One region of the Serratia sp. A07 genome, then DNA from elsewhere that is predicted to be linked to it. Evidence: predicted binding sites of a transcription regulator. Region 1 holds the regulator's gene; each other region holds the start of a gene.
What was found. Region 1 encodes Fur, which represses iron uptake genes when iron is present. Its sites were predicted from a motif close to ATAATAATGAGAACNACTATCAA; they were not measured.
Positions count from the first base shown of each region.

Region 2: the regulator Fur is predicted to act here: its motif matches at 4,089-4,111, upstream of sodA (superoxide dismutase [Mn]).
Region 3: the regulator Fur is predicted to act here: its motif matches at 1,185-1,207, upstream of ftnA (non-heme ferritin).

Region 1 covers NZ_JBZXDO010000003.1:327,098-336,989, forward strand. Annotated here, with positions in the region: gene nagE (N-acetylglucosamine-specific PTS transporter subunit IIBC) at 1-15, shown strand, start outside; gene glnS (glutamine--tRNA ligase) at 256-1,920, shown strand; gene chiP (chitoporin ChiP) at 2,499-3,902, shown strand; gene chiQ (ChiQ/YbfN family lipoprotein) at 3,949-4,275, shown strand; gene AC4PR2_RS05315 (beta-N-acetylhexosaminidase) at 4,289-6,946, shown strand; gene fur (ferric iron uptake transcriptional regulator) at 7,192-7,638, opposite strand; gene fldA (flavodoxin FldA) at 7,968-8,507, opposite strand; gene ybfE (LexA regulated protein) at 8,772-9,059, opposite strand; gene ybfF (esterase) at 9,316-9,892, opposite strand, start outside.
Region 2 covers NZ_JBZXDO010000025.1:32,468-42,359, reverse strand. Annotated here, with positions in the region: gene fdxH (formate dehydrogenase subunit beta) at 1-711, opposite strand, end outside; gene fdnG (formate dehydrogenase-N subunit alpha) at 724-3,771, opposite strand; gene sodA (superoxide dismutase [Mn]) at 4,190-4,810, shown strand; gene AC4PR2_RS20550 (methyl-accepting chemotaxis protein) at 4,936-6,864, shown strand; gene AC4PR2_RS20545 (histidine phosphatase family protein) at 6,897-7,511, opposite strand; gene yiiM (6-hydroxyaminopurine reductase) at 7,643-8,314, shown strand; gene AC4PR2_RS20535 (methyltransferase domain-containing protein) at 8,417-9,196, shown strand; gene AC4PR2_RS20530 (YibL family ribosome-associated protein) at 9,208-9,570, opposite strand; gene AC4PR2_RS20525 (aminotransferase-like domain-containing protein) at 9,644-9,892, opposite strand, start outside.
Region 3 covers NZ_JBZXDO010000030.1:22,104-31,995, reverse strand. Annotated here, with positions in the region: gene yobA (CopC domain-containing protein YobA) at 1-221, opposite strand, end outside; gene ftnA (non-heme ferritin) at 514-1,032, opposite strand; gene AC4PR2_RS22180 (DNA polymerase III subunit theta) at 1,377-1,607, shown strand; gene pip (prolyl aminopeptidase) at 1,641-2,594, opposite strand; gene dksA (RNA polymerase-binding protein DksA) at 2,789-3,214, opposite strand; gene exoX (exodeoxyribonuclease X) at 3,639-4,307, shown strand; gene AC4PR2_RS22160 (S9 family peptidase) at 4,343-6,376, opposite strand; gene AC4PR2_RS22155 (tellurite resistance TerB family protein) at 6,445-7,098, opposite strand; gene AC4PR2_RS22150 (TorD/DmsD family molecular chaperone) at 7,257-7,835, opposite strand; gene AC4PR2_RS22145 (phosphatase) at 7,878-8,615, opposite strand; gene ghrA (glyoxylate/hydroxypyruvate reductase GhrA) at 8,706-9,647, opposite strand; gene AC4PR2_RS22135 (peptide MFS transporter) at 9,774-9,892, opposite strand, start outside.

The sequences.
Region 1 (9,892 bases):
GAGATCCAAAAGTAAGACCGTTTTTACCTGAGTAGTGCCGGGGGCCGGCCACGCATCATGGCGGAGTTTGCCCCGACTTGGCGGGAAGAGAGCGATCTCTTCCCGCTTTTTTTATTCCGTTTTGCCCCACGGCGGTGCGCTGCGCGCCGACGGTGCAACGCGCCGCATTTTTCGTGAAACAAACGGTTGTTTCCAGACGTGGCTTGTTGGATCATAGGCGGTTATGTGTAGCGCTTTGCATTGAGGAACAGTGAAATGAGTGAGGCTGAAGCCCGCCCAACCAATTTTATCCGTCAGATCGTCGATGAAGATCTGGCGTCGGGGAAACACACGTCGGTACATACCCGCTTCCCGCCGGAGCCTAACGGCTATCTGCATATCGGCCACGCCAAGTCCATCTGCCTGAACTTCGGCATCGCCAAGGACTATCAGGGCCAGTGCAACCTGCGTTTCGATGACACCAACCCGGTGAAAGAAGACATCGAGTTCGTGGAGTCAATCAAGCACGACGTGGAGTGGCTGGGCTTTGAGTGGAGCGGCAACGTTCGTTACTCCTCAGACTATTTCGATCAGCTGCACCAGTATGCGGTTGAGCTGATCACCAAGGGCCTGGCCTACGTCGATGAGCTGTCGCCGGAGCAGATCCGTGAATATCGCGGCACCCTGACCGCGCCGGGCAAAGACAGCCCGTACCGCGGCCGCAGCGTGGAAGAGAACCTGGCGCTGTTCGAGAAGATGCGCAACGGCGAGTTCGCCGAAGGCGCCGCCTGCCTGCGCGCCAAGATCGATATGGCTTCGCCGTTTATCGTGATGCGCGATCCGGTGCTGTACCGCATCAAGTTCGCCGAACACCACCAGACCGGCAATAAATGGTGCATCTATCCGATGTACGATTTCACCCACTGCATTTCCGATGCGCTGGAAGGGATCACCCATTCGCTGTGCACCCTGGAATTCCAGGATAACCGCCGTCTGTATGACTGGGTGCTGGATAACATCACCATTCCTTGCCACCCGCGTCAGTACGAGTTTTCGCGTCTCAACCTCGAATACGCCATCATGTCGAAGCGCAAGCTGCACCAGCTGGTGGCCGAGAAGATCGTCGAAGGCTGGGACGATCCGCGTATGCCGACCGTCTCCGGACTGCGCCGTCGCGGTTATACCGCCGCCTCGATTCGTGAGTTCTGCCTGCGCATCGGCGTGACCAAGCAAGACAACAACGTCGAGATGGTGGCGCTGGAATCCTGCATCCGCGACGATCTGAACGAGAACGCGCCGCGCGCCATGGCGGTGCTGGATCCGGTGAAAATCGTCATCGAGAACATGGGCGATGCGGTGGAAATGGTCACCATGCCTAACCACCCGAACAAGCCGGAAATGGGCAGCCGCGATGTGCCGTTCAGCCGCGAGATCTATATCGATCGCGCCGACTTCCGCGAAGAAGCCAACAAGCAGTACAAGCGTCTGGTGCTGGGCAAGGAAGTGCGTCTGCGCAATGCGTACGTGATCAAGGCCGAGCGCGTCGAGAAGGACGAAGCGGGCGAGATCACCACCATCTTCTGCAGCTACGATGCGGAAACGCTGAGCAAAGATCCTGCCGACGGCCGCAAGGTGAAGGGCGTGATCCACTGGGTGTCAGCGGCGCACGCGCTGCCGGCGGAAATTCGCCTGTACGATCGCCTGTTCAGCGTGCCTAATCCGGGCGCGGCGGAGGACTTCCTCTCCACCATCAACCCGGAATCGCTGGTCATCAAGCACGGCTTCGTCGAGCCGAGCCTGGCGGCTGCACAGCCGGAGAAAGCCTATCAGTTCGAGCGTGAAGGTTACTTCTGCGCCGACAACCGTCACTCGTCGGCCGAGCATCTGGTGTTTAACCGCACCGTCGGCCTGCGTGACACCTGGGCGAAAATCGAAGGCTAATCTTATTCGCCTCGAAAATTAATGAATCAGCGCGGCTTTAAGCCGCGCTTTTTTATGCCTGCGCTCAGCTCGCGATCTATTCCTCTCTCATTTTATCCGGGATGCGTTTAATTAATGGCGACGCATTAACCCATTAGTTCTCTTATATTAGTCCTATTAGTCTTCATTTTTTCTTATATATTCGTGATGCGAATTAATTTCATTTGGAGAGCGCTCTCAATTTTTATCGTCTGACTGACGAATTTAGCCAGGCTGAAACCATTAATCGTCTCTGGTTGACCTTGTATCTCAATTTATTCTGATTTAATTGAATTTTTTATTCGACACCCTCTATGATCACCAGCGTAACAAATTCTCACTGATATGTGCTCCTTGTCATACTTTGACAAATCTCCCTCATTTTTCATTTGATAATTCGCGTCGCGAAAAATAGTCTATCTGTAGCAATTAGTGCTGTGGGAATAACATCTCGTCGGCAATATTTTTTACCCGTTCGGGTTTTTTATTGGCAGTCGTGCAGGGCAGTGGTGAACACAGGCGGCTGCAACTTTTAAGTTAAGTCAAAGAGGAATTTCAATATGGGTACGCACGGTGCTCAGCGTAAAACGCTGGCGCTCGCAGTCGCGGGCGCGCTGTTGGGAACAGGGTTTGCCATGGCGCCTGAGGCGAAAGCCGCAGGGTTTATCGATGATTCCACGCTGACCGGCGGCATTTATTACTGGCAACGTGAGCGCGACCGTAAAGATCTCAATCCGGACAGCAAGGATTACAACCAATACACCACCAACCTGTCGCACTCCACCGCCAACCTGAGCCTGGATTTCGCTTCGGGCTACGCCTGGGACATGTTCGGTCTGGACGTCGGCGCCTTTACCGCCATCGAGCTGGCAGAATCCAGCGCCAGCGGCCACCCGAACGAGATCGCGTTCTCCTCGAAAAACCGTACCTACGACGAAGACTATTCCGGTGACAAAGGCGGCGTTAGCCTGTACAAAGCCGCCGCCAAATTCAAATACGGCCCGGTCTGGGCGCGCGCCGGCTATATTCAGCCGAGCGGCCAAACCCTGCTGGCGCCGCACTGGAGCTTTATGCCGGGCACCTATCAGGGGGCCGAAGCCGGCGCCAAGTTCGACTACGGCGACGCCGGTGCGTTGAGCTTCTCCTACATGTGGACCGATAAATACAAGGCGCCGTGGCATATCGAGATGGACGACTTCCGCCAGAACGATAAGAAAACGCGCGTCTCCTACCTGCACTCGCTGGGCGCCAAGTACGATTTCAAAAACGATCTGGTACTGGAAGCCGCCTTCGGCCAGGCGCAGGGTTATGTGAATCAATACTTCACCAAGGCGTCTTACAAATTCGATGTGCTCGGCAACCCGCTGACCACCAGTTACCAGTTCTACGGTGCGGAAGACCGCATCAGCGACAAGAACGATCCGAACAGCATCTACGACGGCTTGGCCTGGCTGCAGGCGCTGACCTTCGGTTACACCACCGGGCAGTTCAACTGGCGTCTGGAAGGCACCATGGTCAAGGCGGAAGGCAACCAGGGCTTCTTCCTGCAGCGCATGACCCCGACCTACGCCTCGTCCAACGGTCGTCTGGACGTGTGGTGGGATAACCGCTCCGACTTTAACGCCAACGGTGAGAAAGCGGTGTACGCCGGCGTGATGTATGACCTCAGCAACTGGAACCTGCCGGGCATGGCGGTCGGCGGCTCCTACGTTTACGCCTGGGACGCCAAGCCGAGCACCAACCCGATCTACGATCAGAGCCAGCGCCTGAAGGAGAGCGCCTGGAGCCTGGACGCGATGTACACCATCCAGGAAGGGCGCGCCAAGGGCACCCTGATCAAGCTGCACTACACCCAGTATGACAACCACACCAACATCCCGAGCTGGGGCGGCGGTTACGGCAACATCTTCCAGGACGAGAAAGACGTCAAGTTCATGGTCATCGCGCCATTCACCATCTTCTGATGCGTTCCCCGGCCTCGCCGCCGGGGGCAGTTAAGGGAATTCAACGATGAAAAAAATCATGCTGATGTTGGCGGCCGCCGCGGCCTTGAGCGCCTGTGCGCAACCCGCCGCACCGCCGGAAGACGCCAAATTGAAGCAGGCTTACAGCGCCTGTATCAACACCGCCGAAGGTTCGCCGGAGCGTCTGCAACCCTGTAAGGCGGTGCTGAACGTGCTGAAACAAGAGAAGCAGCACCAGCAGTTCGCCGCGCAGGAAACGGTGCGGGTGATGGATTATCAGAACTGCATTATGGCGGTGCACAGCGGTAACGGTCAGGCTTACGACGCCAAGTGCGGCAAGCTGTGGCAAGAAATTCGCGATAACAATAATTAAGAAGGACAAGAACATGAACGCATTCAAACTGAGCGCATTAGCCGCGTTGACGGCAACGATGGGATTTCTGGGCGGCATGGGAAACGCCATGGCCGATCAACAGCTGGTGGATCAGCTGAGCCAGCTGAAGCTGAACGTAAAAATGCTGGATAACCGCGCCGGCGAAAACGGCGTGGATTGCGCGGCGCTGGGCGCCGACTGGGCCTCATGCAACCGGGTGTTGTTCACCCTCAGCAACGACGGCCAGGCGATCGACGGTAAAGACTGGGTCATCTATTTCCACAGCCCGCGCCAGACCCTGCGGGTAGACAACGACCAGTTCAAGATTGCTCACCTCACCGGCGATCTGTACAAGCTGGAGCCGACCGCCAAATTCAGCGGCTTCCCGGCCGGTAAGGCGGTGGAAATCCCGGTGGTCGCCGAATATTGGCAGCTGTTCAGAAACGACTTCCTGCCGCGCTGGTATGCCACGTCCGGCGACGCCAAGCCGAAAATGCTGGCGAATACCGACACCGAAAACCTGGACCAGTTTGTGGCGCCGTTCACCGGCGACCAGTGGAAGCGCACCAAGGACGACAAAAACATTCTGATGACGCCGGCTTCGCGCTTTGTCAGCAATGCCGATCTGCAGACGCTGCCTGCCGGCGCGCTGCGCGGCCAGATCGTGCCGACGCCGATGCAGGTGAAGGTTCACGCGCAGGACGTCGATTTGCGCAAAGGGGTATCGCCGGATCTGAGCACGCTGGTCAAGCCGGCGGCGGACGTCGTCAATCAGCGCTTCGCGCTGCTGGGTGTGCCGGTTCAGGCCAACGGCTATCCGATCAAGACCGACATCCAGCCGGGCAAGTTTAAAGGCGCGATGGCGGTGCCGGGCGCCTATGAGCTGAAAATCGGCAAGAAAGAGGCGCGGGTGATCGGCTTCGATCAGGCCGGGGTGTTCTACGGGCTGCAGTCGATCTTGTCGTTAGTGCCGAGCGACGGCAGCGGCAAGATCGCCACGCTGGACGCCAGCGATGCGCCGCGCTTCCAGTATCGCGGCATTTTCCTCGACGTAGCGCGCAACTTCCATAAGAAGGACGCGGTGCTGCGCCTGTTGGATCAAATGGCGGCCTACAAGCTCAACAAATTCCACTTCCACCTGAGCGATGACGAAGGCTGGCGCATCGAGATCCCCGGTTTGCCTGAGCTGACGGAGGTCGGCGGCCAGCGCTGCCACGATCTGAGCGAAACCACCTGCCTGCTGCCGCAGTACGGCCAGGGGCCGGACGTCTACGGCGGCTTCTTCAGCCGTCAGGACTATATCGACATCATCAAATACGCCCAGGCGCGCCAGATTGAGGTGATCCCGGAGATCGACATGCCGGCACACGCCCGCGCCGCGGTGGTCTCGATGGAAGCGCGCTATAAAAAGCTGCATGCCGCCGGGAAAGAGCAGGAGGCCAACGAATTCCGCCTGGTGGATCCGACCGATACCTCCAACACCACCTCCGTGCAGTTCTTTAACCGCCAGAGCTACCTGAACCCGTGCCTGGATTCTTCCCAGCGTTTTGTCGACAAGGTGATCGGCGAGATCGCCCAGATGCATAAAGAGGCCGGCCAGCCGATCAAGACCTGGCACTTCGGCGGCGACGAAGCGAAAAACATTCGCCTGGGCGCCGGCTACACCGACAAGGCGAAACCGGAGCCGGGCAAAGGCATCATCGATCAGAGCAACGAAGACAAACCGTGGGCCAAGTCGCAGGTGTGCCAGACGATGATCAAAGAAGGCAAGGTGGCCGACATGGAGCACCTGCCGAGCTACTTCGGCCAAGAGGTCAGCAAGCTGGTGAAGGCGCACGGCATCGACAGAATGCAGGCCTGGCAGGATGGCCTGAAAGACGCCGAGAACGCGAAGGCGTTCGCCACCTCGCGCGTGGGCGTCAACTTCTGGGATACCCTGTACTGGGGCGGTTTCGATAGCGTCAACGACTGGGCCAACAAAGGGTATGAAGTGGTGGTTTCCAACCCGGACTACGTCTACATGGACTTCCCTTACGAGGTGAACCCGGACGAGCGCGGTTACTACTGGGGCACCCGCTTCAGCGACGAGCGCAAGGTGTTCAGCTTCGCGCCGGATAACATGCCGCAGAACGCGGAAACTTCAGTCGACCGCGACGGCAACCACTTCAACGCCAAGAGCGATAAGCCGTGGCCGGGCGCCTACGGGCTGTCCGCTCAGCTGTGGAGCGAAACCCAGCGCACCGATCCGCAGATGGAATACATGATTTTCCCACGCGCGCTGTCGGTGGCTGAACGCGCCTGGCACCGCGCCGGTTGGGAGCAGGACTACCGCGCCGGCCGCGAATACAAAGGCGGGGAAACCCACTTTGTCGATACCAAGACGCTGGAGAAAGACTGGCTGCGCTTCGCCAATATCCTGGGGCAGCGTGAACTGGCCAAGCTGGACAAAGGTGGCGTCGCTTACCGTCTGCCGGTGCCGGGCGCACGCGTAGCGGGCGGCAAGCTGGAGGCGAATATCGCGCTGCCGGGATTGGGCATCGAGTACTCCACCGACGGCGGCAAGCAGTGGCAGCGCTATGACGCCAAGGCCAAGCCTGCGGTGTCCGGTGAGGTGCAGGTGCGTTCGGTTAGCCCGGACGGCAAGCGCTACAGCCGCGCCGAGAAGGTCTAAGCCCGGTGCAACGGCCTGCTGCCCTGGCGGCGGCCGTATAACGAAGGGGGAATGCGTTCGCCCGCGCGTGTCGGCGTAGGGCGGACGTTGTAGTGAGAGTAGTACGTGGAGTAGCAGTGCCGCTGCAATTGTGATATTTCATGACATGATTTTCCCCCGGCTTGTCCGGGGATTTTTTTGCCCTTTGCACGGCAGGCATAAAAAAACCGCCTCGGTGTGAGGCGGTTTTTCATAGCCGGTCAGGCTTATTTCTTGTCGTGCAGCGTTTCGTCTTCGCGACAGTCACCGGTTTCACAGTGGCCGTACAGGTACAGGCTGTGGTTGGTGAGCTTGATGCCGTGCTGCTTGGCGATGTCACGCTGCCGCACTTCGATGGATTCGTCGCTGAATTCGATCACTTTGCCGCAGTCCAGGCAAATCAGGTGATCGTGGTGATGCTGTTGGGTCAGCTCGAACACGGACTTGCCGCCTTCGAAATTGTGACGTGTCACAATGCCCGCATCGTCAAACTGGTTCAGTACGCGATAAACCGTTGCCAGCCCGATCTCTTCGCCCATATCAATCAGTTTTTTGTACAAATCTTCCGCACTGACGTGATGGCATTCCGGATTTTGCAGTACTTCCAGGATTTTGAGTCGCGGAAGCGTGACTTTTAAGCCGGCCTTCTTCAATGCGATGTTGTTGTCGGTCATGCGAATTCAGTCCTGTTACTATGCTAATCAAGTTGAGGCGTACTCGCCTGTGGCATCGGTCGGCACAAAGAGTTAATGCGTCTCATTATAGAACCGGTTGTACTAAATGGAAACCGCCGGTTGTTAACAAAGATATAATTGCACTATTGCATGTTTTGCATGCAACGCCTTGATGGATGGGATAAACCGATATCTCAGTCTACCGTGACGGGGTGGGAAGTTACAAATCTGTAGCTTCTATCGCAGCAATCCCTGCTGCCGATGACGGCCCTGTGGGCACACTATGCACTTTACAGGGCCTTTGTTCAACCTTTCGCCAGTGCCGGGGCTTAGCCGACGATATCGGCCAGGCTCAGCTCTTCGACGATTTGTTTGACCCAGGCGTCCACGCGCTCGTTGGTCAGTTCAGGCTGGCGGTCTTCGTCGATCGCCAGACCGATGAAGTGATCGTCGTCCGCCAGGCCTTTGGAGGCCTCGAAGTGGTAGCCTTTGGTCGGCCAGTGGCCCACGATGGCCGCGCCACGCGGTTCGATGATGTCGCGGATGGTACCCATCGCGTCACAGAAGTATTCCGCGTAGTCTTCCTGGTCGCCGCAGCCGAACAGCGCCACCAGTTTGCCGTTGAAGTCGACTTCTTCCAGCGTTGGGAAGAAATCATCCCAGTCACACTGCGCTTCACCGTAGTACCAGGTCGGGATACCCAGCAGCAGGATATCGAACCCTTCCAGGTCTTCTTTGCTGCTTTTAGCGATGTCATGCACTTCAGAGACGTCGTCGCCAAACTGTTTCTGGAGAATTTTCTGGATCATTTTGGCAATGTTTTCGGTATTGCCAGTGTCGCTGCCAAAGAAAATGCCTACAGTAGCCATATCGCGTATAACCTTTAAATTCAAGTAATTGCATTACTCGACGCCGGCACTGCCGCCGCTGACGCCGATTAAAATGATGCCATGGCAAGAGCCTTTCGCCTCCGGGGCGGGCGCCGACAGGCGCAGTCTCTTACCGGTAAATGCGTATCATGCCAGAAAGTGGCGCCGGGGTTTTATCGCATTTATGCGATGCCGGAGAATGAAGAAAAGCGTGGTCGATCCGGCGTTGTCCTTAACGCCGCGCCGCGCGTGCGGCCGAAGAGATCAATGTTCCGGCTGTTCTTCCGCCAGTTGTGCCAACAGCATCTGCTCGATGAGTTCGCTGCGGCTGATGTTGCGCTGTTCCGCCAGTTTGTTCAGGGCGTCCACCGCATCCGCGTTGATTTTCAGCTCTACGCGCCGCAATCCACGTACTTTATCGCGCCGTAACTGATTGCGCTTATTGATTCTAAGCTGTTCATCGCGGGAAAGCGGGTTGGTTTTCGGGCGCCCCGGACGGCGTTCATCTGCGAACAGATCCAGCGTCGTGCGATCCGTTTGTTCTTTTGCCATAGGTAGCGGTACTGCAAGGGAGTTTGCATCAAAAAGCGCTCGCACGCTTCCGGAGGCATCGGTTAACACACTTCGGGCCAATAAACCCTAACCCAAATTCACCCCCGAACCGGCGTTCGCGAACGCGCTGGCGCGGTGGCAAAATTATAGCGCGCCATATTACCCCAGCAGATGGAGCGACGACAATGCCTAACTGCGGGCTAAACGCGCTAAGCCGTTATCTTTAGCGCGTTTTTTCGCCAGGTGAGTGCGTTTTTCAGGCTTCGTCGAGGAAACGGTGAATGGCGCGCAGCACCGCTTCCGGTTTTTCGGCGTGCACCCAATGGCCGGTGCCGGCGACGACGTGCGCGCGGGCCTGCGGGAACTGGCGGGCGATGGCTGCACGGTAGCTGTCCTGCACGTACGGCGACAGGCCGCCGCGAATGAACAGGGTCGGGTGCGGCCAGGCCGGGACTTCCTGCCAGCCGGTGATGTCTTCGTAGCGTTCGATCAGCACCGGCAGGTTGAAGCGCCATTCGCCGTTGTGGAAGGACTTCAGCAGGAACTGGATCACGCCTTCTTCCTGCAGGTAGTCGCGCATCAGCTGGGCAGCCGCCTGGCGCTGGGTGATGCCGGCGGCGCTGACGGCCTTCAGCGCGGCGAAGATCTCGTCGTGGCGGCGGGTCTGGTAATTCACCGGCGCGACGTCGATGACGATCAGCCTGGCGACGCGCTCGGGCGCGATGGCGGTCAGCGCCATCGCCGCTTTGCCGCCCATCGAATGGCCGATGACGATCGCTTTCTCCAGCTGCAGTTCGTCGAGCAGCGCCAGCAGATCCTGCGCCATGGCGGGG
Region 2 (9,892 bases), on a different contig from region 1:
GTACAGCTGCGGTTTGTCGGCGTGGTGCAGCACGTACATCACGTGCGTGCCGCCCACCCCCGCCGGATCGTACAGACCGGCGTTCTGGTAGCCGCGGGTGTTCAGCTCGCTGACGCGATCTGCCGCTACCTGCTTCATCGCTTCCTTGGTGCCGAAGTGAATGGCGCCGGTCGGGCAGGTTTTCACGCAGGCCGGTTCCTGGCCGACGTCCACGCGGTCGACGCACAGGGTGCACTTGTACACCCGGTTGTCGTCCTTGTTCATGCGCGGTACGTCGAACGGGCAGCCGGCGATGCAGTAGCCGCAGCCGATGCAGTGCTCGGACTGGAAGTCGACGATGCCGTTGGCGTACTGAATGATCGCGCCTTCCGACGGGCAGGCCTTCAGGCAGCCCGGATCGGCGCAGTGCATGCAGCCATCCTTGCGGATCAGCCATTCCAGCTTGCCGTTTTCCTCCACCTCGGAGAAGCGCATCACCGTCCACGACTTGGCGGTCAGATCGGCGGGGTTATCGTACACCCCGACGTTGTGCCCCACCTCGTCGCGGATGTCGTTCCATTCGGAACAGGCCACCTGACAGGCCTTGCAGCCGATACAGGTGGTGACATCGATCAGTTTGGCCACTTCTTCCTGGTGGTCACGGGCGCGCGGCGCCGGCGTGAAACCATTGGTGGCGGATTTACGAATGATGTCTTGAGATTGCATGGCCATAATTCGTCTCCGTTACACCTTTTCCACGTTGACCAGGAACGCCTTGAACTCCGGCGTTTGCGTATTGGCGTCGCCGACGAACGGCGTCAGCGTGTTGGCGATAAAGCCTTTCTTCGCCACCCCTTCGTAACCCCAGTGGATCGGGATGCCGATGGTGTCGACTTCCTGGCCGTGCACCTGCAGCGTGCGAATACGCTTGGTCACCACCGCCTTGGCCTTGATGTAGCCGCGGTTGGAGCTGACCTTCACGGTGTCGCCCTGCTTGATGCCTTTCTTCTCTGCCAGCTTCTCACCGATCTCCACGAACTGCTCCGGCTGCGCGATGGCGTTCAGCCGCGCGTGCTTGGTCCAGTAGTGGAAGTGCTCGGTCAGACGATAGGTGGTACCGACGTAAGGGAACTTGTCGGATTTGCCCATCGCCGCCAGATCGTCCTTGAACACGCGCGCCGCCGGGTTGGACACCACGTTCGGGTGCAGCGGGTTGGTGCCGAGCGGCGTTTCGAACGGCTCGTAGTGTTCAGGGAACGGCCCTTCCGCCATCTTGTCGGTGGCGAACAGGCGGCCCATGCCCTCCGGCTGCATGATGAACGGCCCGACGTCGCTGCCCGGCGCGGCGGTGCTGTAGTCCGGGATATCGGCCCCGACCCACTTGGCGCCGTCCCACTCCAGCAGCTGGCGTTTCGGATCCCACGGTTTACCCTGCGGGTCCGCCGAGGCGCGGTTGTACAGGATGCGGCGGTTGAGCGGCCATGCCCAGGCCCAGCCCAGCGTATTGCCGAGGCCGGACGGATCGGCGTTGTCGCGCCGCGCCATCTGGTTGCCGGCCGGCGTCCAGCTGCCGGCGAAGATCCAGCAACCGCTGGCGGTGGTGCCGTCGTCGCGCAGCTGCGCGAACGAGCTAAGCAGCTCGCCTTTTTTCACCAGCACTTTGCCGTCGGCATCCAGCAGATCCGCCAGCGCCTTGCCGTTGTTTTCCTGCGCCACCTCTTCCGGCGACGGGTTGTCCGGCGTCAGGTAGTCCCAGCGCATGTTCAGCACCTGTTCCGGCACCGCACCGCCGTCGCGCGCATACATCTCGCGCAGGCGGCTGAAGATGCCCGCCAGGATCTCGCCGTCGTTCAGCGCTTCGCCCGGGGCATCTGCGCCTTTCCAGTGCCACTGCAGCCAGCGGCCGGAGTTGACGATCGAGCCGTTTTCTTCGGCGAAGCAGGTAGACGGCAGGCGGAACACTTCGGTCTGGATCTGCGAAGGATCCACCTCGTTGAACTCGCCGTGGTTCTGCCAGAAGTTGGAGGTCTCGGTGTTCAACGGATCGATGGTCACCAGGAACTTCAGCTTGGACAGCGAAGCCACTACCTTGTTTTTATTTGGGAACGACGCCACCGGGTTAAAGCCCTGGCAGAAGTAGCCGTTGACCTTGCCCTGCGCCATCATTTCGAAGTACTGCAGCACGTCGTAGCCTTTGTCCCACTTCGGCAACCAGTCAAAGCCCCAGCTGTTGTCCTTCTGCGCCTTGTCGCCGTAGAAGGTCTTCATCATGCTGACGAAGAATTTCGGGTAGTTGCCCCAGTAGTTCACCTGGCCCGGCAGCAGCGCCTTCGGCGTGTTGGCCTTCAGGTAGGTCTCGAGATCGGTCTGTTTCTCCGACGGCAGCGTCATGTAGCCCGGCAGGCTCTGCGACAGCAGGCCGAGATCGGTCAGCCCCTGGATGTTGGAGTGGCCGCGCAGCGCGTTGACGCCGCCGCCCGCCATGCCCATGTTGCCGAGCAGCAGCTGGATCATCGCCATGATACGGATGTTCTGCGCGCCGACCGAGTGCTGAGTCCAGCCCAGGGCATACAGGAACGAAGCGGTTTTATCCGCGACGCAGGTTTCGGCGATGTATTCGCACACCTTGAGGAAATCGTCCTTCGGCGTGCCGCAGATGTTGGTCACCACGTCAGGCGTGTAGCGGCTCACGTGCTGTTTCAGCATGTTCCACACGCAGCGCGGATCCTGCAGCGTGACGTCGCGCTTGGCGAAGCCGTTCTCGTCGAACTGGTAGTTCCAGGTGGTTTTGTCGTACTTGCGATTTTCCGCGTCGTAGCCGCTGAACAAGCCGTCTTCGAAGGCAAAGTCTTCCCGCACCAGCAGGCTGGCGTTGGTGTAGGCCTCGACGTATTCGCGGTTGAACTTGTTGTTGGTCATCAGATACAGCAACACGCCCGACAGGAAAGCGATGTCGGTCCCGGAGCGGATCGGCGTGTAAAAGTCCGCCACCGATGCGGTTCGGGTAAAGCGCGGATCGATCACGATCAGCTTGGCATTGTTGTGTATTTTGGCTTCCATCGCCCAGCGGAACCCCACCGGATGCGCTTCCGCCGCATTACCGCCCATGACGATAATCAAATTCGCGTTCTTGATATCAACCCAGTGGTTGGTCATCGCACCGCGACCAAATGTTGGAGCAAGACTTGCTACCGTTGGTCCGTGTCAGACACGCGCCTGGTTGTCTACGGCAAGCATGCCGAGAGCGCGACTAAATTTTTGCGACAGAAAACCGGTTTCGTTGCTGGCGGCCGAGGCGCACAGCATGCCGGTGGTCAGCCAACGGTTGACGGTAACGCCCTGGTCGTTGGTTTTGATGAAGTTGGCGTCGCGGTCTTCTTTCACCAGCTTGGCGATGCGGGTAAAGGCGTCGTCCCAGCTGATGCGTTGCCATTTGTCCGACCCTGGCGCCCGATATTCCGGGTACTTGAGGCGGCTTTCGCTGTGGATGAAGTCAACCAGGCCGGCGCCTTTCGGGCAAAGCGCGCCGCGGTTTACCGGATGATCCGGATCCCCTTCGATATGGAAAATGCTTTCTTTGGCGTTCTTGGCGCCATCACCAAGGCTGTACATCAACAGCCCACAGCCGACGGAACAATACGTACAGGTATTACGGGTCTCGCGGGCGCGCAGCAGTTTGTACTGCCGGGTTTCCGCCAACGCCACTTCGGGGGCAAAGCCCAGCGCGGCCACCGTCGTTCCTGCCATACCGCCAGCGCAGATCTTAAAGAACTGCCTTCTGCTGACCTGCATGGGGGTCTCCTTTCACTCTCGATTGTCACATTGTTCAAATGCGCCTGCCCCGCTAGCGCGGCAAACGCGAATGTCACTGTTGTTATGCTTGCTACGAACGCCGGCCATATTACCACAGCGTGCTTGTGGTTGTTACACACTCGTGCTCATTCAGTGAACGCATTGGCACATTTCGATACATTTCGGCGTGGGTGCTCCCTACAGTATAGAGAGTAACCCACGCGCCGGATCGACGGCTTGAGGCGGCCATCCGCCGCCCTCTTCTATCAGTATGTTAGCGCAGCGATTTGTTCATTAACCACACAGTTCACAGGGCATTGATAATCATTTTCAATATCATTTAATTAACTATAATGATCCGACTGCTTACGCGGTGCTCGCCCTTTGCGCCGCCCATACACCACTGGAGATGATGATTATGAGTTATTCACTGCCATCCCTGCCGTACGCTTACGACGCACTGGAACCGCATTTCGACAAGCAGACGATGGAAATCCATCACACCAAACACCACCAGACCTACGTCAACAACGCCAACACCGTGCTGGAAGCCTACCCAGAGCTGGCCAAATACAGCGTTGAAGAGCTGATCCAGGATCTGGATAAAGTGCCTGCCGACAAACGCACCTTCATGCGCAATAACGCCGGCGGCCACGCCAACCACAGCTTCTTCTGGAAAAACCTGAAAACCGGCACCACGCTGGGCGGCGATCTGAAAGCGGCCATCGAGCGCGATTTCGGCAGCGTTGAGAAATTCCAGGAAGAGTTCGAGAAAGCCGCAGCCACCCGCTTCGGTTCCGGTTGGGCCTGGCTGGTGCTGAAAGACGGCAAACTGGCCGTGGTGTCTACCGCTAACCAGGACAGCCCACTGATGGGCGAAGCCGTCGCCGGCGCTTCCGGTTTCCCAATCATCGGTCTGGACGTGTGGGAACACGCTTACTACCTGAAATATCAGAACAAACGCCCTGACTACATCAAGGCGTTCTGGAACGTGGTCAACTGGGATGAAGCCACCGCACGCTTCGCCGCGAAGAAGTAATTCGCCCCCGTTGATGAAGATGCCCGCCACCGGCGGGTATTTTTTTGCCTGAAATCCGCTAAAGTTTGACCACTTCTTGCCGATGGTTTGTTCAATTGACGTTCGCCCGGAGAAGGAAAAACGCTATGGCGGCATTGCAAGCATTGGCAGGAAAGTTCACTCATCTCACCGTAGGTAAAAAGCTCGGTCTCGGCTTCGCGCTGTTGCTGCTGTTGGCGGTCGTCATCGCCGGCACCGGGGCGCAATATCTGCACATCATCGAATCCCGCGCCGATCGCATCGACTTCAGCAACCGGCTGAACGAGGAGATCAACCAGGCCAAATACAATCGCGCCATGTACGGCCAGACCTACCGGCCGGAGTACATTCAGAACAACCGCGCCAATATTGAGAACGCCGTCAAACTGATAGACCAGGGGCAGGCGCTGGACTGGGACGCCCAAAGCCGCAAGGATCTGCTGCGTCTGGTGACGCTGATCGGGGAATATCAACAGCAGCAAAAAGTCTTTGAGCAGGCGGTCACGGCGAAAGACGCGGTGCGCCAGAGCTGGAACATGTCGGAAGTGCAGGCCAGCCTGAGCCAGGTGGAACGCCAGCTGACCAACGGCGATCTGCAGCTGGCCTTCATCCAGCTGAACCAGAAGCTGACCCAGGTGCGCTACGGCGCGCGCGGCCTGCTGCTGAGCCTGAACAAGGAAACCGAAGCCCCGCTGATGGCGGCCATCGACGACGCGCGCGACGCGGCCAACGCCCTGAGCCGCAGGGTGAGCGACGCGCAGCGCCCGCAGCTGCAGCCGCTGCTAGCCGCCCTGGACGATTACAAAAACCGCATCGCGGCTTACCTGCCGGCCTATGAGCACGAGCAGCAGATCAGCCGGCAGCTCGGCGAACGCGCGCAAGCGATCGGCATGCTGGTCAACGCCTTTATGCAGGACGAGCTGGTGCAGACGCGCAACAACATCAATCTGGCGCAGCTGCAAATGGGCATCACCACCCTGATCGCCATCATCGCCGGGGTGCTTATCGCCTGGCGCATCACGCTGCAGATCACCCGTCCGCTGCACAGTACGCTGGCGATGGCGGAACGCATCGCCGGCGGTGACCTGCGCCAGGCGCAGACCAGCACCCGCCGCGACGAGCTGGGGCAGTTGCTGAACGCGGTGGCGGCCATGAGCCAAAACCTGCGCACCATGATTGAGAAGATCCAGATGGGGGTCAGCCAGGTTTCTACCGCCTCTGCGGAAATCGCCGCCGGCAACACCGATCTCTCTTCCCGCACCGAGCAGCAGGCGGCGGCGGTCGAGGAAACCGCCGCCAGCATGGAACAGCTGACCGCCACGGTGAAACAGAACGCCGACAACGCCCATCACGCCAATCAGCTGGCCACCGATGCCTCGCAGACCGCGCAGCAGGGCGGCAAGCTGGTGGAAAACGTGGTCAGCACCATGCGCGATATCTCCAGCAGTTCGCAGCGTATCGCCGAAATTACCACCCTGATCAACGGCATTGCCTTCCAGACCAACATCCTGGCGCTCAACGCCGCGGTAGAAGCGGCGCGCGCCGGCGAACAGGGTCGGGGCTTCTCGGTGGTTGCCAGCGAAGTGCGCAGCCTGGCGAGCCGCAGCGCCCAGGCGGCCAAGGAGATCGAAGGGCTGATCGCCGAATCGGTCAGCCGGGTGAAAACCGGCACCGAACTGGTGGAAAGCACCGGCAACACCATGGAACAGATCGTCCGCTCGGTCACCCACGTGCGCGACATCATGGCCGAGATCGCCGCCGCCTCCGATGAGCAGACGCGCGGCATCGCCCAGATTGGCCAGGCGATCGTCGAGATGGACCACACCACCCAGCAGAACGCCGCGCTGGTGGAAGAGTCCGCCGCCGCCGCCGATTCGCTGGAAGAACAGGCCGACATGCTGCTGCAGAGCGTCTCGGTGTTCCGTTTGGCGGAGCAGACCGAACCCGCCGCCGTGAAAGCCGCCGCGCCGAAAGCGCCGGCGGTAAAACCCGCGGCCGCCAACGCCGCAGCGGAAGAGAACTGGACCACCTTCTGATGCCCTCAAGCGAGGAACATCTGTTCCTCGCCCTATCTTTGTGGCAACAGGTGGGTCGCGACTCCCCAATTCAACAAATTAAAACCAGAGGCGGTCGCATCAAGCATTGCGTAGCCGCAATTGCGATGACCGTATCTGCGGAGGTCCTCCTGCGGGTCGGCCCCTTTAAGCCACCAAATCAGTGCCTGCAGAGCATGGCCGTGCGTAACAACACCAAGCGTTTGATTTTGTCCATCGACAGCCAGATCGGACAGACAAGCCATCAGGCGCCAGGCAACCTCATAAGCATTCTCCCCTCCCCGAGCCGACGCCTCTGCCTTACCGGCAAAGAGGCACTGCGTCGCTTCAGGATAAACGCGCATGGCCTGCGCATAAGATAACCCTTCCAGCTTGCCAAAATCTTGCTCCTGCAAGCGTTCGTCCATTTGCACAGTACAGCCACATATCTGCGCCAACTTCTCCGCCGTCACACAAGCCCGACCGGCCGGTGAACTGACCAGCAAAGTGAGCGATAACATCTGCAACCTAGCGCCAAGCGCCGCGATTTGACGTTGTCCCTCCTCTGTCAGCGGACTGTCACTTCGCCCCTGAATAATTCCTGAGCGGTTCCATTCTGATTCCGCATGCCTCAATACAATGAAACGCATGGTTCTTTCTCGACGATAAAGGCCTAACTATAGACAGGAAAAACACATCCTTCCGTACAGGTAAATGCCGAGTAGTTTACGACATCGTCTCAGGCTATGCTGAGCCCTCGACGCGAGACACGGAGGCGCACATGCATCACCCAGACGTTTACATCGGCAATATTCAACCCTATGAAGGCGGGCGCCCCAGCGCCATCGCCAAACGCCAGGTGGATGGCGCCATCCGGCTCACGCCGCTCGGCCTGGAAGGCGACGAGCAAGCCGAGAAAAGCTACCACGGCGGGCCGGATCGCGCGCTGTGCCACTACCCGCGCGAGCATTATGCCCACTGGCGCGAACAGTTTCCGGCGCAGGCCGAGCAGTTTTGCGCCCCGGCCTTCGGCGAGAATATCTCCACCGAAGGACTGACCGAACACAATGTGTTTATGGGCGACATCTTCCGCTGGGGCGAAGCGCTGATCCAAGTCACCCAGCCGCGCTCGCCGTGCTTCAAGCTCAATTATCACTTCGCCATCGAGGACATTTCGGTGCTGATGCAGCAAAGCGGCCGCTGCGGCTGGCTGTATCGGGTGGTGTCGCCCGGCGCGGTCAGCGGCGATCGTCCGCTGGAGCTGGCGGCGCGCAACAGCGACGTGTCGGTCGCCGAAGCCATCGCCATCGCCTGGCACATGCCGTTCGACGCGGAACAGTATCGCCGCCTGTTGGCGGTGGCCGGCCTCTCCGCCAGCTGGAGCAAAACCATGCTCACGCGGCTTGCCGAAGGGCGCCTCGAGGACTTCAACCGCCGCCTGCTCGGCCGTTGAAATTGCGGGCGGAAAAGATGAAAAACGTGCGCCGAATGCCGCGTTAACCCTATTCTTCCGCCTATACTGTAGCCGCACGTTTTTTCAGCCAGGAGCCAGGTAATGACCACCCCGATCCATTCGATTCATCACGCCGCCGCCGAAGGCTATCAGGCCAACGCCGATCGCTATGTGAAAGGCCGGCCGGATTACCCGCCGGAAATCGCCGTCTGGCTGCGTGAAACTATCGGCCTGCACGCCGGCATGACGGTCATCGATCTCGGCGCCGGTACCGGCAAGTTTACCCCGCGCCTGCTGGAAACCGGCGCGCAGGTGATCGCCGTCGAACCGGTGCCGCAAATGCTGGAAAAACTGTCGGCGGCGCTGCCGCAGGTGAAAACGCTGGCGGGCACCGCCGAGGCGATCCCGTTGCCGGACGAGTCGGTCGATGCGGTGGTCTGCGCCCAATCCTTCCACTGGTTCGCCACGCCGCAGGCGCTGGCGGAAATCCAGCGCATCCTCAAGTCCGGCGGCAAACTCGGTCTGGTGTGGAACATGCGCGATGCGCGCGTCGGTTGGGTGCGTAAATTGAATCAGATCGTCGATAGCCACGAAGGCGATGCGCCGCGTTTCTATACCGGCGAATGGCGCAAGTTCTTCCCGTTCAAAGGCTTTGAACCGCTGCAGGAGCAGGTGTTTATGCTGGGCCACCGCGGCGCGATGGAGGACGTAATTTACAACCGGGTGCGTTCAACCAGCTTTATCGCCGCGCTGCCGCAGCCGCAACAGGAGCAGGTTATCGAGCAGTTGCGCCAGCTGGTGGCGGAAGAAGAGGAACTGCGGGGCCAGGACACGGTCACCGTGCCCTATCAGACCAAGGCGTATTTCACCACCAAGGTCTGACGCCCGGGGGTTCAGAACGCTTTCTTGGCGTAACCGGTGACCGCTTTCAGGCCCATCTCGCGGCCCAGCGCGGTCATCGGGTGCACCACGATCAGCCCGCGCGCGCTCTTCTTCAGCGCACCCATATCGGCCTGCTCTTTCTTGGTGATCTCGCGGCTGAACGGCAGCTTGCTCAGCTTCTGCGCTTCGGCGCTCAGCTTCTCGCCGCGCACGTTTTTCAGGCGTTCGATCTCCGTCGCCAGTTTCTCTTTCTCTTTGGTGTGCTGCGCGATCAACTCAGGGTTGCCCTGTTGGATCACGGTGGCGTCTTTGTGGTTCAAGGCGTCCAGCAGGTCGCTCAGGCGCTTGATCTCTGCCTTTTCTTTCTCTTTCATGGTCTCTGGCCCGTTGTGCCCAAAATGGCACGCTAATCAATGATACCGGCATTGTAGCAAAAGGCGCGCGCCGTTACCCGTCTTGCGCAATGCCGGGCGGCAGGCCGCTCATCTCGCAGGCCCTGGCGCCGAGCCGGGCCAACGCCTGGGTGTAGCGCGCGTTGAACGGGTAGCAGCAGGAGAGCCGCAGCGCGTTGCGGTAGCGCCCGCTCGGGGAATACAGGGTGCCCGGCGTCAAACAAATCTGCTCCTCCAGCAGCTGATGGAACAGCGCCACGCTGTCCACACCGGGGGGAAATTCGACCCAAAACACGAACCCGCC
Region 3 (9,892 bases), on a different contig from region 1:
AAGTTCGGCTCGATGCCTTCGGAGAAGCTGAGGGTCAGCGCTTTCGGCGCCGGGCTGACGCTGGCGTCGGCCTTCGGCGTTTCCACTTTCAGGTGGGCGTGCGCCAGCGCTTGCTGCGAAGACAGGCCGACGAACAGGACGAAAACGGTGGAAAGCAGGCGACAGGAGGAACGAATTTTACCGATCACAGTGGTATCCCTTAACAGTATAAAGAGGGTCATAAGGGTTAAGGCCACAGCCAAGGCGATGTATCAGCGGCCCCAACCCACCGCAAGTGATTGCGCCACGGGTAAACAGAAAAACGGGTTGTATCGGCTAACCCGCTGTTTTGACTCTACCATCCCTGTAGCGTATCGCGGTAAATCATAACGACCAGGCTGCGGCAAGTCGAGCGCATCTCTGGCATTTTGCGATCCGGCAGCACGTATCGCCGCATAACCGCGATAAACGCAGGGTAAAAAAAACCGCGCGTCAGGCTCGCCCGCGCGCGGTTTTTCGATGTTCTGATGCGGATTAAGCCTGGCCGTTGCCGCCCTGGCCCATCGCGCCCATTTTCTTCAGATCTTTGTCGATGAAGAACAGGCCTTTGCCGCTGGTGCCCACCAGCGCCAGCTTATCCAGCACGGATTTGAACAGTTTCTCTTCTTCGTGCTGCTCCGCCACGTACCACTGCAGGAAATTGAAGGTGGAGTAATCGTGTGCGGTCATGGCGGCGTGCGCCAGTTCGTTGATCTGACGGGTGATCAACTGTTCGTGTTCGTAGGTCTGCTGGAACACGTCCGCCAGCGATTCGAACGCTACCGGCGGTGCGGCGATGCTGCCCAGCAGCGGCAGAGAGCCGGTGTCGCTCAGGTAGTCGAACAGACGTTGCATATGCTGCATCTCTTCCTGAGAGTGCTCTTTAAGAAATGCGGCGGCGCCTTCAAAGCCTTTATCGCTGCACCATGCGCTCATCTGCAGGTACAGGTTGGCGGAGTAGAACTCCAGATTCAGTTGCTCATTCAGCTTTTGAGTCATTTCTTGCGTCAGCATAATGATTCCTTTTATTTTGCAGGTCATGAATTTAATTTCCGCGCATTATGCCCTGCTGCCGTAAAAATAAAAACACCTTATTTACACTCAAATCACATTAATTATAAAAACCATATATATCAATAAATTAAAATATCAACGCCACATTGAGAATTAACATGATAATTATTTTCATCTTTTATTTTAATCAAAAAGCGAATCATTCTTATTTAAAAGAATAAATAGATTACATTACTCCCGGATAAATATCGCCCACGGCAGCGGCGCAACGGGCTTGCCAAGCGCCCCCGGGTGGATTACCTTCTGCGCAGGTTCAAAGCGGCAAAGTAAGTAAGGAGCATAGCGTGGGTTACAATCTGGCCGAACTGTCTAAAGAAGAGATGGACCGGGTGAACGTGGATCTCGCCGCCTCAGGCGTGGCGTACAAAGAGCGCTACAACATGCCGGTGATCCCGGAAGTGGTGGAGCGTGAGCAGCCGGAAGCGCTGCGCGACTATTTTCGCGAGCGCGTGGCGCACTACCGCGCGGAATCCCACAGGTTTTCGCGCCTGCCGTACGAGCCGAAGGTCAAATAACAAAAAACCCGCCGTAACGGCGGGTTTTTTACGTCACTTGCCGGCGAACCGGTCGGTGGCGATCATCAGCTGGTGCAAGATGCCCGGCTCATCAAACGAATGCCCCGCCCCTTCCACGATATGCAACTCCGCTTCCGGCCAGGCCTTAGCCAGATCCCAGGCGTTCTGCACCTGGCAGGCCATGTCATAGCGGCCGTGGACGATCACCGCCGGAATATGGCGGATTAGCGGCACGTTGCGCAGCAGCTGGTCATCGCTCTCCAGGAAGCCCAGGTGGGTGAAATAGTGGTTTTCAATGCGGGCGAACGCCAGGGCGAAATCATCCTCGCCGAACGAAGCGGATTCGCGGCTCGGCAACAGCGTCACCGTTTCCCCTTCCCACACGCTCCACAGCTTGGCCGCTTCGAGCTGCACCTGCGGATCGGCCGAAGTCAGCCGCTGCCGGTAGGCGGCGATCACGTCTTTACGCTCTTCATCCGACAGAATGGACAGCACGCGCGCCCATTTGTCCGGGAAGAAGCGTGACGCGCCGTCCTGGTAATACCAATGCAGTTCCTGCTTGCGCAGGGTGAAGATGCCGCGCAGCACCATTTCACTGACGCGTTCCGGGTGGGTCTGCGCATAGGCGAGCGCCAGCGTCGATCCCCAGGAACCGCCGAATACCAGCCATTGGTCTACGCCGGCCATGTCGCGCAGCCGCTCGATATCGGCCACCAAATGCCAGGTGGTGTTGTTGTCCAGGCTGGCGTGCGGACGGGAGCGGCCACAGCCGCGCTGATCGAACAGCAGCACCTTGTAGCGTTCCGGATCGAACAGCTGACGATGATGCGGGGAGATGCCGCCGCCCGGCCCGCCGTGAATGAAGACCGCCGGTTTACCGTTCGGGTTGCCGCTCAGCTCCCAGTAGATCCGGTGGCCATCCCCAGTGTCCAGCCAACCGCTGTCGTATGCTGCTAACGGCGGGTACAAACCTCGTAATTGTTCCATGGCGCTTTCCGTCTCTCTGTGAGTCATGCTTTCATCAAAGCGGAAGCCGCCCGGCAGGTCAACGGTAAAACCCGAAAACTCGAACGCGCGCCGAGAACTCGGCGCGCGTTTGCTCAAAATCACAACGACCTGCCTGCAAAATGCCCACTGGTCCGATCGGTTGAGGGGCACATTCGCCCCCCGGCGGGACTCAATTAGCCGCCTTTGCGCATATGCGGCTCACGCATCTCCTGTGCGGTTTTCGCCTCGATGCTCAGCTCCGCCGTCGGGCGCAGCAGCAGACGCGCCAGCCCGATAGGTTCGCCGGTTTCCCGGCAGTAGCCGTACTCGCCGTTCTGCAATCGCGCCAGCGCCGCATCGATTTTCGGCAGCAGGCGGCTTTCGCGATCCAACTGGCGGAACAGCAGGCGCAGATCCTCTTCGCGCGCCGCCTTGTCGGCTTCATCGCCCGTCGCTTCGCCGCCGTCGATCTCTTTTTTCAGCTCATCGATGTGCAGCAGCAGCTTTTGCCGCTCGTCCTGCAACCGTTGGCGGAAAAACGCCCGTTGAACCGAGTTCATATAATCAGAATCCGGCATGGCCAGCAGTTGCTGCGCATCCGGTAACGTCATGACTGTCATTGCGCTCTCCCAACACCAAAGGTGTAACATTATAACATAATATTTATTTTTAGCACCCGGTCATCCAAAAACAAAATTTCATGCACAAACAGCCGGTTAACCTAAACCTGCACTTTGCCGCTTGCATCCTCTTGGCTTTAGGCGGTTAATGGCTGAGCAAGCCACCCAATCATAGGTAACGAGAGGCCATCATGAGTAAGGGAATGGATAGCAAAAAGAATGCGAAGAAGAAGCCGTTGAAAACCCCAGCTGAGAAACGTGCGGAGAAACGCGCCAAAAAAGCGCATCCGTCTGGTGAGTAAGCGTCCTTCCATCCGTCATTAAACCCGCCAAGGCGGGTTTTTTATTGCCTGTAGCGAGGGGGCGGTTGGCACGGCCGCCTGTGCCGGTTAAGCTGAGGGCTGACGGCAACGCGGAGGAAAACATGACGTTACGCGTAATAGATACCGAGACCTGCGGGCTGGACGGCGGCGTGGTGGAAGTGGCCTCCCTCGATCTGCTCGACGGTCAGTTAACCAACCCGATGAGCGATCTGGTCAGCCCGGATCGCCCCATCAGCCTCGACGCGATGGCGATTCATCACATCACCGAGCAAATGGTGGAAGGCAAACCGCGCATCGCGGTGGCGATCGGCCGCTATCAGGGCAGCCCCTACTACGTGGCGCACAACGCCGCTTTCGATCGCGGCGTGCTGCCGGAGATGAACGGCGCCTGGATCTGTACCCTCAAGCTGGCGCGCACGCTGTATCCGGACATCAAGTACGGCAACCAGTATCTGCGCTATGCGCTGAACCTGGATGTGCAGCTACCGGCGGACGCCACGCTGTACCCGCACCGCGCGCTGTATGACTGCTACGTCACCGCCGCGCTGCTGCAACGCATCATCAAGGATTCGGGCTGGACGCCGGAGCAAATGGTGCAGATCACCGAACAACCGGTGCTGCTGAAGAAGTTCAAATTCGGCAAGTATCGCGGGCAGGAGATCGATCGCATCGCCCAGGAAGATCCCGGCTATCTGCGCTGGATGCTGAAATCCATCGACGATCTGAGCCCGGACATGAAGCACACGCTGAAATACTATCTGGTTGGCTAACACGGCGGGCGGCGCAGGCCGCCCGCCGAATACCGTTACTCCGCCAGCGCCAGAATAAAGGCGTACTCCAGCGCAATATCCTCATAGGCCTTGAAGCGCCCGGACTTGCCGCCGTGGCCGGCATCCATGTCGGTATACAGAAGCAGCTGCCGATCGTCGGTTTTCAGCTCGCGCAGCTTGGCCACCCACTTGGCCGGCTCCCAATACTGCACCTGCGAATCGTGCAGGCCGGTGGTCACCAGCAGATGCGGGTATGCCTGCGCCTTCACCTGATCGTACGGGCTGTACTGCTTGATGTAGTCATAATAGGCCTGCTCGTTCGGGTTGCCCCACTCGTCGTATTCGCCGGTGGTCAGCGGGATCGACTCGTCCAGCATGGTGGTCACCACGTCGACGAACGGCACCTGTGCCACCACGCCGTGGAACAGCTGCGGTGCCTGGTTGATTACCGCCCCCATCAGCAGGCCGCCGGCGCTGCCGCCCATGGCGAACACCCGCTTGCCGTCGCCGTATCCCTGGGCGACCAGCGTTTCAGTCACGTCGATAAAATCGTTGAAGGTGTTCTGCTTATTGAACAGCTTGCCGTCTTCATACCACAGCTGCCCCAGCTCGCCGCCGCCGCGAATGTGCGCCAGCACGAACACGAAACCGCGATCGAGCAGGCTCAGGCGGCTGGCGCTGAACGCCGGATCCATGCTGCTGCCGTAGGAGCCGTAGCCGTACACCATCAGCGGGTTGGCGCCGCGCTGGAAGCTGTCCTGGCGATACACCAGCGAGACCGGCACCTCGACACCGTCGCGCGCCTTTACCCACACCCGCTCGCTGCGGTAATTTTCCGGCGTGAAGTTCTTCACTTCCTGCTGTTTGAGCATCGTCCGCTCGCCGCTGTCCATGTTCAGCTCGTACAGCGTGGTCGGGGTGGTCATCGACGAATAGCCGTAGCGCAGCAGCGCGGTCTCCGGATCCGGGTTATACGCCAGCCAGGTGGTGTAAGTCGGATCGTCGAAGGCGATGCGCTTCTCTTCGCCAGTCTGCCAGTGGATCTGGCGCAGCAACGTCAGGCCGGCGCTGCGCTCCTCCACCACCAGCCAGTCGCGGAACAGGCTGAAGCCCTCCAGCATCACGTCGGCGCGCGGGGCGATCAGCGTCTGCCACTGCGCTTCGTCCGCCTGTTCGCTTTGGTACAGGCCGAAGTTCTTGCCGTCCTTGTTGGAGCGGATGTAGAAATGCTGGTGATAGTGATCGATGGCGTACTCATGATCCTTGCGGCGCGGCACGAACAGCTGCGGCTTGGCGTCCGCACGATCGGCGTCCAGCAGCAGGATCTCCGAGGTGGTGGTGCTGCTCAGGTGGATCAGGATAAAGCGCTCAGAGGTGGTCTTCTCCAGCCCGACGTAGAAAGTATCGTCCCGCTCTTCGTAAATCAGCTCGTCCTGCTGCGGATCGCTGCCCACCACGTGGCGATAGACCTGATACGGCAACAGCGTCTTGGCGTGCTTGCGCACGTAGTACACCGTCGAGGAGTCGTTGGCCCACTCGAAGCTGCCGGAGGTGTTCTCCAGCACTTCGTCCGCCCAGCTGCCGTCGGCCAGGTTCTTGAAGCGAATGTCATACTGGCGGCGCGACAGGAAATCCTCCGCCACCCCCAGCCGCTGATTGTCGGGGCTGACGTCCAGCCCGCCCAAGGTGTAAAACTCGTGGTTCTCGGCGCGCTGATTGCCGTCGATAAGCACCTCCCAGTGCTCGCTCTCGGCCTGCGGCTGGCGCACGGAAATCGCGTATTCGTTGCCCGGCTCATAGCGCGTCTGATAGCGATAGCCGTGGCGCACGTAAGGCACCGAATGTTCCTGCTGCGGAATGCGCGCCACCATCTCTTCGTACAGGGTTTCGCGCAGCGCCTGCTGCGGTTTCAGCATCGCATCGGTGTAGGCGTTCTCCGCCTGCAGGTAGTCCAGCACCTGGCGGTCTGCGCGCTCGTCGTCGCGCAGCCAGTAATAGTCATCCACGCGCGTGTCGCCGTGGATGGTGATGGGATAAGGGCGTTTTTCCGCTTTCGGTGGGGTCATCATTGCTAAATCATCCGCTTACATAGATTGCGGCAAGAGTGACACGATTCCCCCCGGCTTGCCAAGCGGCGCTATGCCAGCTCGCGTTTTTTCTCGTTGACGTCGCTCTCGATGCCCAGCTTGACGTCCGCCGGGATCTTCAGCGCCTGCGCCAGCGCATCGAGGTAGCCGCGCTCCATAAAGTGGTCGACGTCGATCACCAGGCAGCTCAGATAGTAAACCTCCAGCGCCTCGTCTTCGTTTTGCACGCTGCGGGCGATCAATTCCGGGTTGAGCGGCTGATCGAGCGCTTCCTGCACCCAGCTCTGCGCCTCCTCCCCCACCTGCAGCTGCGCCAGGCTGTGATCGATGGCGCGCTGCTCGTCGGCATCGATATGGCCGTCGCTCTTGGCGGCGAACACCAGCGCCTGCACCAAGCGTTTGGCGCGCAGATCCACCGGCGTGGTTTGCAAACCGAACTGCGGTTCGCCCTGATGGGTCTCCTTCACCCGCTGCTTGTACTTGTTCCACAACACCGCGCCCACCGCCGCGCTGCCGCCGACAATCAGCGCATTCTTGCCGAACTTGCCCACCAGCTTGCGCGAGGATTTGTTGGCCAACAGCACGCCGACCAGGCCGCCCAGCGCCGTAGGCGCCAGCAGCTTGCCGATGCCTTCTGCTCCGCCCATCGCGCCGGCCTTCTGCCCGATCAACGTTTGAATCTGCTGCATCCAGTTACTTTTCATCATCTACCCCTTGCGTGAAAAAGCGCGGCGCGCAGGCGCGGCCGAACCGACGGTAAACCGCCAGATTAGGGGATCTTTTGTCAATTTACGTCTGGGGGATGCAAACCTGTGTTTAGCGGATCGGCGGGCCGGGCGGCCCGCCGGGATAAGCTGCGGCGTTACGCTTCTTCGTCGCCCGCTTCGTCGTCTTGCTCGTACTCCGCCAGCTCGTCGCGCATCGCCTGGATGGCGTCGCGGGTCATCAGCGCCAGCGTGCGGTAGAAAGCGGTGGTGGCGTGCGCTTCCACTTTGCCGAGGAAGCGGCCGCACCACGGCAGCAGAAACTCGTCGAACAGCGCGATCTGCGCCTGCGCTTCATCTTCCTGCGACTGATCTTCCAGCCAGGACGCCGCCAGCAGCAGCTGGCCGAAATGGTCGGCCGGCGCCTCCGCCAGCGGCATGCCGCGCTGCTGGAGGAAGGTGCGCACTTCCGCCTCGCTGGCACCTTCAACGTAGTCGGAGCGGAACGGCGACACGCTGCATTCGCTGCCGACGAACATCGCGTTGAAGTCGGTCGCCAGCTGGTTGACGTCGCAGCCCTGCTGCAGGCGCTTCAGCAGGTCATCCTGCTCCAGCGGCCAATGTTGCTGCAGCTTGCCCTCTTTGATCAGCGCGAACAGCGGCACCAGCAGCGGATCCTGCGGCTGACGGTAGAACAGCGTACCCAGCACGCGGCAGACAATGGAAAACTCATTCATGATAATGCCTTATACAATACGGAAAAATTTGCCGGGACGATGTCACAAATCGGCCAATTCCGCAATCGCCGGCTTGCCGCGCCGCTCGAGAAAGTCCAGCAACCGGCGCGGGCTGACGTTGAGAATGCGCTCCTGCGGGAAGCCCACCTCTTCGATAATGCGCTCACAGTGCTCAAAGTTACCCAGCGAAAAGGCGACGTGCGAATCCGAGCCCAGCGCCAGCCAGCCGCCGGCATCGCGCACCGCGGCGGCGATCGCCCGGCAGTTGGCCTCGCTGCCCTTGCGGGAGTGGGTGAACGACGAGTTATTCAGCTCCAGCGCCACCTCGTATTTGGCCGCCGCCGCCGCGACGGCGGGAATGTCGATCGGGTAGCGCGGGTTGCCGGGGTGGCTGATGATATGCACGTCCCCCTGCGCCATTGCGGCGATCATCGCTTCAGTATTGGACGCTTTATCCTGCGGCGCAAACACCGGCTCATGGAAACCGGCGATGATTACGTCGGTGGCGGTCAACATCGGGCCCGTGCAGTCGATGTCGCCCTGCAGGTTTTTGATGTTGGCTTCGATGCCGCGCAAGATGCCCACGCCGTTCACCAGGCGCGGCCACACGTGCATGTTCATAAAGTGCCAGTAATGCGGCGCATCGGCCATGTCCGGGCCGTGATCGGTGATGGCGAACAGTTTGATGCCCTTCTGCTGGGCTTCGGCGATGTAATCGTGCAGCGTGCTGTAGGCGTGGGTGCTGGCGACGGTGTGCATATGCAAATCAACGGGGTACATTGTTTCTCCTTCCAGAGGGCCCGCCCGCAAAGGTACGGACAGGCGCGATGACGATAACAGCTTATCAGTTACCGAACGGCGGCTGAAGGATCAGTACCCCCGCTGCCTGTCTACCACGCCGGCCGGGGCATGCCCCGCCTCCAGCGCGCGGATGTTGGCGGCGATCTGATCCATCGCCTGCTGCGGCAACGTGATGGCAGCAATATGCGGGGTAATGGTGACACGCGGATGACGCCAGAACGGGTGATCCTGCGGCAGCGGCTCGCGGACGAACACGTCCAGCGTGGCGGCGGCCAGCTGCCCCTGCTCCAGCGCCGCCAGCAGATCGGCCTCCACCAGATGCGCGCCGCGCGCGATGTTGATGAGATAGGCGCCTGTGCTCAACTGCGCGAACAGCTCGCGGTTGAGGATGCCGACGGTCTCCGGCGTATTGGGCAGCAGGTTGATCACCAATTTGACGCCGTCGAGGAAGGCCGCGCGCTGCGCCTCCCCGGCGAAGCTTTGCACGCCATCGATCTGTTTGGCGCTGCGGCTCCAGCAGCGCACGCTAAAGCCAAACTCGGTCAGCTTGCGCGCCACGCTCTGCCCCAGCACGCCGGCGCCGAGGATGCCGATGGTAAAATCATCCAGCGAGTGCGGATCGAGCGGCTGCCACTCCTGCCGCTGCTGCAGCGCCTGATACTCGTCGAAACGACGGAAATAGCGCAGCACATAGCTCAGCGCATATTCCTGCATCTGCTGCGCCATGCCGGTATCCTCCAGCCGCAGCAGCGGTACGCCGGCGGGCAGCGTGCCGGGGTGCTTTCGCTCCTGATCGAGGATCGCGTCAACGCCGGCGCCGAGGGCGAACACCGCTTTCAGATCGCGGCGGTTGGCCAGCATTTCGTGCGGCGGGCGCCACACCAGCGCGTAATCGGCCGGCCGCTCGTCGCCACGCTGCCACTCGCGGATCTCGGCCTGCGGCAGGCGTTGCTTGATGCCGGCCAGCCATTCCTGGGCGTTAAACAAGGGGTGGTAATAAATGATGTTCATACTGCGGGCTCCCGTTTGTTTTTATTGGTTTTCCTCCAGCCTTCCGCGATTCGCCGCCGGATGCAAGCGTTAAAGCCCAAAATAAAAACAGCCCCGACCAGTGGGGCTGTTGTGCATGTTAGCGAATCAGGCGGCGGACGGGCCGTCGCGCCGGATAAGGCGCCGCAGCAGCGGAATTAAAATCAGCATCGCCACGCCGACGCCCGTCGCCCCCCAGCCCAGCGCGCTGAAGATTTCGCTGTAGC